3 regions of the Effusibacillus dendaii genome follow, and region 2 is predicted to be linked to each of the others. Evidence: riboswitches for the same ligand, from Rfam matches in the RefSeq annotation. Region 2 holds a riboswitch; each other region holds the start of a gene.
The links. A riboswitch is a leader RNA that binds a small molecule or an ion and turns the genes downstream of it on or off. The one in region 2 is predicted to bind cobalamin.

Region 1: it holds a riboswitch for cobalamin, as region 2 does, so the genes downstream of both, bluB (5,6-dimethylbenzimidazole synthase) here and skT53_RS08605 (HoxN/HupN/NixA family nickel/cobalt transporter) in region 2, are expected to answer to the same signal.
Region 3: it holds a riboswitch for cobalamin, as region 2 does, so the genes downstream of both, skT53_RS05435 (precorrin-8X methylmutase) here and skT53_RS08605 (HoxN/HupN/NixA family nickel/cobalt transporter) in region 2, are expected to answer to the same signal.

Annotation. Positions count from the first base shown of each region.
Region 1 is NZ_AP023366.1:2,932,710-2,934,975, reverse strand. Features, by position in the region: gene skT53_RS15650 (sensor histidine kinase) at 1-236, shown strand, start outside; gene bluB (5,6-dimethylbenzimidazole synthase) at 468-1,127, opposite strand; cobalamin riboswitch at 1,206-1,381, opposite strand; gene skT53_RS15640 (polysaccharide deacetylase family protein) at 1,528-2,004, opposite strand.
Region 2 is NZ_AP023366.1:1,567,536-1,569,801, forward strand. Features, by position in the region: partial or broken gene skT53_RS08595 (RNA-guided endonuclease TnpB family protein) at 1-196, opposite strand, end outside; partial or broken gene tnpA (IS200/IS605 family transposase) at 204-527, opposite strand; cobalamin riboswitch at 808-987, shown strand; gene skT53_RS08605 (HoxN/HupN/NixA family nickel/cobalt transporter) at 1,232-1,954, shown strand; gene skT53_RS08610 (hypothetical protein) at 2,107-2,266, opposite strand, start outside.
Region 3 is NZ_AP023366.1:1,042,154-1,044,419, reverse strand. Features, by position in the region: gene skT53_RS05445 (cob(I)yrinic acid a,c-diamide adenosyltransferase) at 1-89, opposite strand, end outside; gene cobK (precorrin-6A reductase) at 86-907, opposite strand; cobalamin riboswitch at 1,057-1,242, shown strand; gene skT53_RS05435 (precorrin-8X methylmutase) at 1,407-2,045, shown strand; gene skT53_RS05430 (cobalt-precorrin-5B (C(1))-methyltransferase) at 2,051-2,266, shown strand, end outside.

The sequences.
Region 1 (2,266 bases), 1.4 Mb from region 2:
CTATAACCAATTTGCGTTTTCCGCCATCTTGTGATTCCTTGCCGTGGACCAAAACCGTAGAAGACATGATACAAGACCTTGAAAAAGAGACGGGTTTACCCGTATCCGTTAAACGGGATTTTGAAGAAGAACTTTTTTCATCAAGGGAAAAGGTAGAGGTTTCCTCATGTCTTCGTGAGGCTTTGATGAATGTTCGTAAACATGCTAACGCTCATCATGTATGCATTTTTTTCTAAGAGAAAAATCAGGTTGGTACCTGATAATCGAAGATGATGGACAAGGTTTTACAGGAGATCCTTTTAGTGATCCCTCTCGTTACGAACTTCGAATGATGAGGGAACGAGCCGAAGAAATGGGATGGAAGTTTAAAATTGAACGCTTTAATGGTCGAACTCGAATTGAAATTGGAAAGGAAAGTCACTCATGAAGCCCCCATTTCGCATATTGATTGCTGACGACCATATACCTCACAGTGAATTAGACATGTTATCCCATTTATCAAGATGGATTAGATTACTCAGATGTAATCTTTTTTCCCAATTTACTTTTTCTAAGATGGGTGCATCTGGATAGTTGTCAGTAAATCCTAAAGATAAAAGTGCCACGGGGTCAACATGCGGTGGAATATTAAGAATCTGGCGCACATCATGCTTTTTATAAAAACTTACCCACCCCATTGCAATACCTTCAGCATAAGCTGCCAACCACATATTTTGGATACAACATGCAACGGAAAGTATGTCCGTTTCAGGAATTGAATTACGTCCTAATACATGACCTCCTCCCCGGGTCGGATCACATGTTACACATATCGTAATAGGCGCCTCTTTAATACCCTCTACCTTTAAAGAAAGAAACTTTGCTTTTCGCTCATCCTCATAATGAATCGCCAGTGCTTCTACTTCTTTTTTACATATTTCAGATAGTTTCTCTTTTATTTGGTGTGATTCAACAATTATAAAATCCCAAGGTTGCATAAATCCGACCGAAGGGGCATGATGACCCGCCAGTAAAATTTTCTTTAATTTCTCCTTGGGTATAGGTTTGGAATTAAACTGCCTGATATCCCTTCGTTCAAATATTGCCTTAAAAACGCCTTCCTGCTGTTGCCCGTTTAACAATTCCATTCGCCCTCCTTCGATTGGTAGCACTCCATAAAAATAAAAAATCCTCAGCCTTAATAAGACTGAGAACGTGTCATTTCTCGTATGGACCACATTTTGGCAGGTCTTCTGACTCAAAGTTCATCATGCATGTTACGCCTTCCCGGTAAAACCAGTGGCTTTAATGTAAATGCACTCACTTTATACAGCGATGGACACATCGTGTGATTTACTTCCCTATTCTCCACTCTCGTGGCACCAAAATATTTATTTTTTTGTCAATATTATATTAATCTTTTTTGTAATGGATATCAAGGATCAAATAACAAAACCTATTATGGTTCGTTTTCTCCAATATGGGAGTAGGCGTATCTCTTAATCTCCTTGTACTGTTGAACCTTGCATCCACGCCCATATTACCATTTCATTTATAAGCCGGTATGTTTAGCAAATCTGAAACAGTGACTAACTTATACCCTTCTTCACGAAGAGTACGAATGACATAAGGCAATGCCTCAACTGTGTCCTCCAGGCTTTCCCCACGACCACCGGCACTGTGCAGCAACACGATTGATCCGGGCCCAGCGTGGGCCAATATATTGGCTGCTACTTGTGGAGCAGTGAGACCTGCCCAATCCAGACTATCAACGTTCCAAAAAATAATCTTATAATCAAGTGCCATGATTTCACGAATTACATCATGTTGGGCCAAGACATCCAGAATTCGAGGCGTCCAGACATCATCCGGTCCATCGTCAAAAGTCAGGGCTACTTCCTTACGAGGAGGACCATGTAAAATCACTTCAGTTGGAAACATGGAAGCCCAATCTATATGTTTAACATGTGGATGTCGTTCTTCGATTCGTTCGGGTCCATGTTTGAAAGGTGCTACCTGTCTCATCCAGTCCTCCCGTTGGACTTCATGAATGCCGGTGTATTGTATGGGTGTCGGATAGAACGTGTAAGTAGGTACTGGATAAACCGTTGGCACTGTCCGCGGATAAAAGAAAGATGGGTAGAACACACTTATCCCCCTAATAATATCGGTTTTTTATACCTTATGGTAAAAGGAATGTCCTTGGTTCTACAGAAATCGACGAAAGACATGGATGGAATTAAGGCGCAATCGTTTGCCGACATCCCAAAATTCTGCCAGATAAGTG
Region 2 (2,266 bases):
CGATTACCGCCTGCCGCCCGTACCATGCGGCTTTGTACTCCAACTGCCGCCGGAATTCCGACCAACTGGCGTCGGCGATGCTTTTCGCCAGTCGGTGATTTTGCTGCATGTTCTGCACTCGCAAATCTTCCAAGCTGATCACTTGGTTCTCGCGAATCAGCCGGGTGGATAGCTTGTGCAGAAAATTCTGGCGGCAATAGCGCACTCACAAAAAATGAACGTGTCCATAAGCTGGGGAAATGTCTTAGATGCGAGAATTCACTTCGCAGTCGTCTGGATGTGACCCCCTTGATCTTCGCCATGATGCCAGATGGAGAATCCGTGGGGAGACAATGGAGATACAAATGAACATGATCCGGCATGACTTCCATTCCGAGAATCAGCCAGTCGTTTTGCGCACAAATCTCGCTCACCAGTTCCTTGAATCGCAATTCGACCTGGCGAACGAGAACTCTTCGTCGGTATCTCGGACTGAATACAAAATGATAGTGGATGAGCGATACGGTTGTTTTTGAATGACGATATTCCTATCCCATACCATGATTATATCAGTCTAATCATGGAACGGCAACGCGCTTCAGCCCACCCCTAAAGGAGTGGGTTCAATATGGGCGTCTCTCCTCCGAAAAAGAATGGTAGATGCCCGTATTGTATCTGTTAGAGTAAACTGGAAGTCAAGCGTGCCAAACAAAAACTTTTCGTTACTATGATTGTGTCAGATGACCGTTTTGAATCAAATCTGGCATCTATTTACAGGAATCTTTTGCGTATTGTAGAATGTAGAATAAGGTATAATTGTAGTCTACAACTTAATACAAGCAATCAGGTGCCTTTTCAGGCATAACAGGGAAATAGGTGAAATTCCTATACAGTCCCGCTACTGTGACCGAAGAGAGACTCCATAAAATACCACTTAGTTGAACTAGGGAAGGTTTGGAGAATCGATGACGCGGAAGTCAGGAGACCTACCTGATTGAATGAGCCAAAAACCTTCGAGGAAAGGTGGTGTATAATCCATAGTCATGGATGACTTCGTACATCTGGTATGGTGAATTTTCCCTCAACAGGTTATTTGTTGAGGGTTTTATTTTATGTCGATAGACATCCATATTTTATCCTATCGGCATAAGGGCGATGGGGCCCTAACAAAGTGCCTGTCACTTTGTTGGGTGTAACTTTGGCTCGCCAAAGCCTTTGGCTGGGCGAATTTTCTTTATAAAGAGGTGTTACTATGGATTGGCATATTTTACTGAGCTTTGGTTTAGCCATCTTACTTGGCATCAGACATGGAGTAGACTGGGATCATATTGCGGCCATAACCGATCTTGTGGGAGTCGAAAAAAGTTCAAAACGAGGGATGCTTCTGGCTGCCATGTATTCCTTGGGGCACGGATTGGTTATTTTGATTCTCGGTTCGCTGGCTATCTTTTTCGGACGCGGTTTACCAGAATGGGTAGATTTCTGGATGGAGAAACTCGTAGGATTCACGCTGGTTGCTTTAGGGATATGGTTATTCCTATCGTTATTTAGAAAACATGAAAGGCATATGGTCATGAGTCGCTGGAAGCTTATCTTTATCGGAGCTATACGGATTTATGAATGGATTTGTGCCAAGATTACGCGCACTCCTGTAAAAAGACGGGAGATCAATCTACAAGTCAGTAATATTGGGGCATTTGCCGTTGGCATGATTCATGGATTTGGCGCGGAAACTCCTACACAAATTATTCTGTTTACCACAGCAGCCGGGTTAGGCAATCTGTTCGGCGGATTAACCGTTGTAATGTTTTTTGTCATCGGACTGATATTTTCCACGTCCATCATTGCTCTTTTCTCCACTTTAGGATACTTAAAGGTAAGAGCGAAAAGCAAACTGTTTACGGGCGTAATCAGCGCCACCTCGTTATACAGCCTGATCGTTGGATGTATCCTGATTGGTGGACATGTAACATAGCACGACTTGGCATCTTTGATGCCAAAGCGTGACTTGTGCCCCTTGGGTACTTGCCCCCATGCGGGGATCTGTACAACTACGGCAACAAGTTGCCAAGTTGTACATCATGCCCCTTGAGCGCTTGCCCCGTTTTTCTGATTCGATTTGTTATGTCACACCTGGCAGAAAAACAGATAGATAGGGAGTAATGCGCTTAAGATGAGCGAATACGCCAAATTCCAGCGGATCGACAACCGAAACACATCCACCTGGAGGAAAACGGATAGCAAATTGTTGACCGCCGTAGCCGGCGAAATCGTATTGGAAATCCCC
Region 3 (2,266 bases), 530 kb from region 2:
TATGCTTCCACCCGCAGATCGTCCTTGTTTCGTCTGTCGCCAACCAGAGCAGTCTTGCCCTTGTCGCCTGTTCGTGTGTAAATGCTCATTCGGATCGACCTCCTGATGTGGTGAAGTCTGACGGAGCACACCTTTCCGGAGAAATTTGTGTTTCCTGTAAAGCAGACAACAGTGCACCGGCCGATTGGTAAATTTGTCCGTATTCGATGCCGGGACGGCAGATCACAATGATGCGAATTCCTTCATCGAGCGCCGCCTTTACTTTTTCCTGCACAGACCCCTCCGCGCCCGATTCTTTTGTGATCAGGGTTGACACCTTGTAATGCCGATAGAATGCGAGGTTCAATTCTTCCGAAAAGGGGCCCTGCATGGCGACAATATTTTTTTGCGGGATGCCGAGGTCCGCGCATTTGCGCATATTTTCTTCATTCGGAAGCATGCGGGCGATCATCCGGATTCCGTCCACGCCGTTTAGCACGCGGGCAAAAATGTCCAGCGTTTTCGATCCGGTCGTCAAGAAAATGGTCCCTTTCTGCTCAAGCGCAACCTCTGCCGCCTCCTGATAATCCCGTACATACGTGATCAGCGGATGATCGGATAAAATCGTACCGGGCCGTTCGTAGCGAAAATACGGAATCTTCAATTGCTCGGCTGCCTGCATCGCGTTTTGCGAAGCAATTTCCGCAAATGGATGACTGGCATCGACAATGGCGGCAATGTGTTGTTCTTTCAAAAGCTGCACCATCTCATCCGCCGTTTTGCGGCCGACTGTTACTGTCAAACCTGCTTTCCGCAAAGAATCGGCAGCCGATTCGGTGACAACGGAGGTCAACAGTGGGTAACCCGCCGCTTGCAACTGCAGGGCCAATTCACGTGCATCGCTGGTTCCCGCCAAACAGAAAATCATTTCGATCACTCCTATTCTGATCAAAAAAAGAAGGGCGGCAATTCCCCTTCTAGCCTTGAATCTGCGCGTTTGCGAAATAATTCTGGCAATGTTTCCTAAAAACATGTATTCTAATAAAGAATATAAAATTCCTGCTTGTCATAAAAATTACATATCGTTGTCGTATGGGTGCCCCGTTAAGGGGGTAACAGGGAATCGGGTGAAAGACCCGAGCGGTCCCGCCACTGTAATCGGCCAGTTTCTGTTCAAAATGCCACTCGAAATTCGGGGAAGGTGAGCAGAAGCGCAGGAGAAGAGCCGAGAGCCAGGAGACCTACCCAGGCGAACACCATGGTTCCTTCGAGGAAAAGGTACGGTGTGGATTTGTTGATCTTGCGGCCCGCAATGCTTGTTCGACTGATGAACCCCCAGCCTTTGGCTGGGGTTTTTGCTAGGCGGGATTGTTAGGCAGCCAGTTTCGAGTCAGATAGGATGATAGAAAAACAAAGGAGGATGTGTAATGTCTTTCGTGCCTGTAACCACACAACCGCAGGAAATCGAAGCGAAAAGTTTTGAGATTATTAAAGAGGAATTGGGAGAACACCCGTTTACAGATGAACAGTTTCCGGTTGTGCAAAGGGTGATTCATGCCTCTGCCGATTTTGAACTGGGCCGTTCAGTGGTCTTCTCGCCCGATGCGGTACAGGCGGGAATTCAGGCGATCCGCGCAGGACGCGCCGTGATTGCTGACGTGCAGATGATCGAGTCGGGCATTTCCAAGCCCCGTTTGAACAAGTACGGCTGTTCTGTGCACTGTTTTATTTCCGACCCGGACGTTATGGAGGAAGCGAAAAAATTGAACACGACGCGGGCGATCGTCGCTACCAGGAAAGCAGCCCAGCTTTGTGAAGGCGGCATATTTGCGATCGGCAACGCGCCGACCGCACTGCTCGAATTGATCCGGTTGGTCGAGAGCGGAGAAGCGAAACCGGGTTTGATCATCGGAGTTCCGGTCGGATTCGTGTCAGCGGCTGAGTCGAAAGAACTGCTTGCGAAGCTTAAGGGAGTTCCGTTTATTACAAATGTCGGGCGAAAAGGCGGTTCGCCGGTTGCCGTATCGATTGTCAATGCCCTTTCTCTGTTAGCGGATAAGGAGTGACCCGTATGGCAAGCGATGCTGACCAGAATACAAGCAGCAACGTTAACCGGGGGAAGCAGCCGTCCGAATCTGGCCGTGCGGACACGGAAGGGCAGGCTGATAGCGAGAAACCGCTTCGACACGGGTATACAACGGGGTCCTGTGCGACAGCAGCCGCAAAAGCGGCGACGCATGCCCTGTTGACGGGACTGCAGGTATCTGCTGTCACCATTCGGATTCCG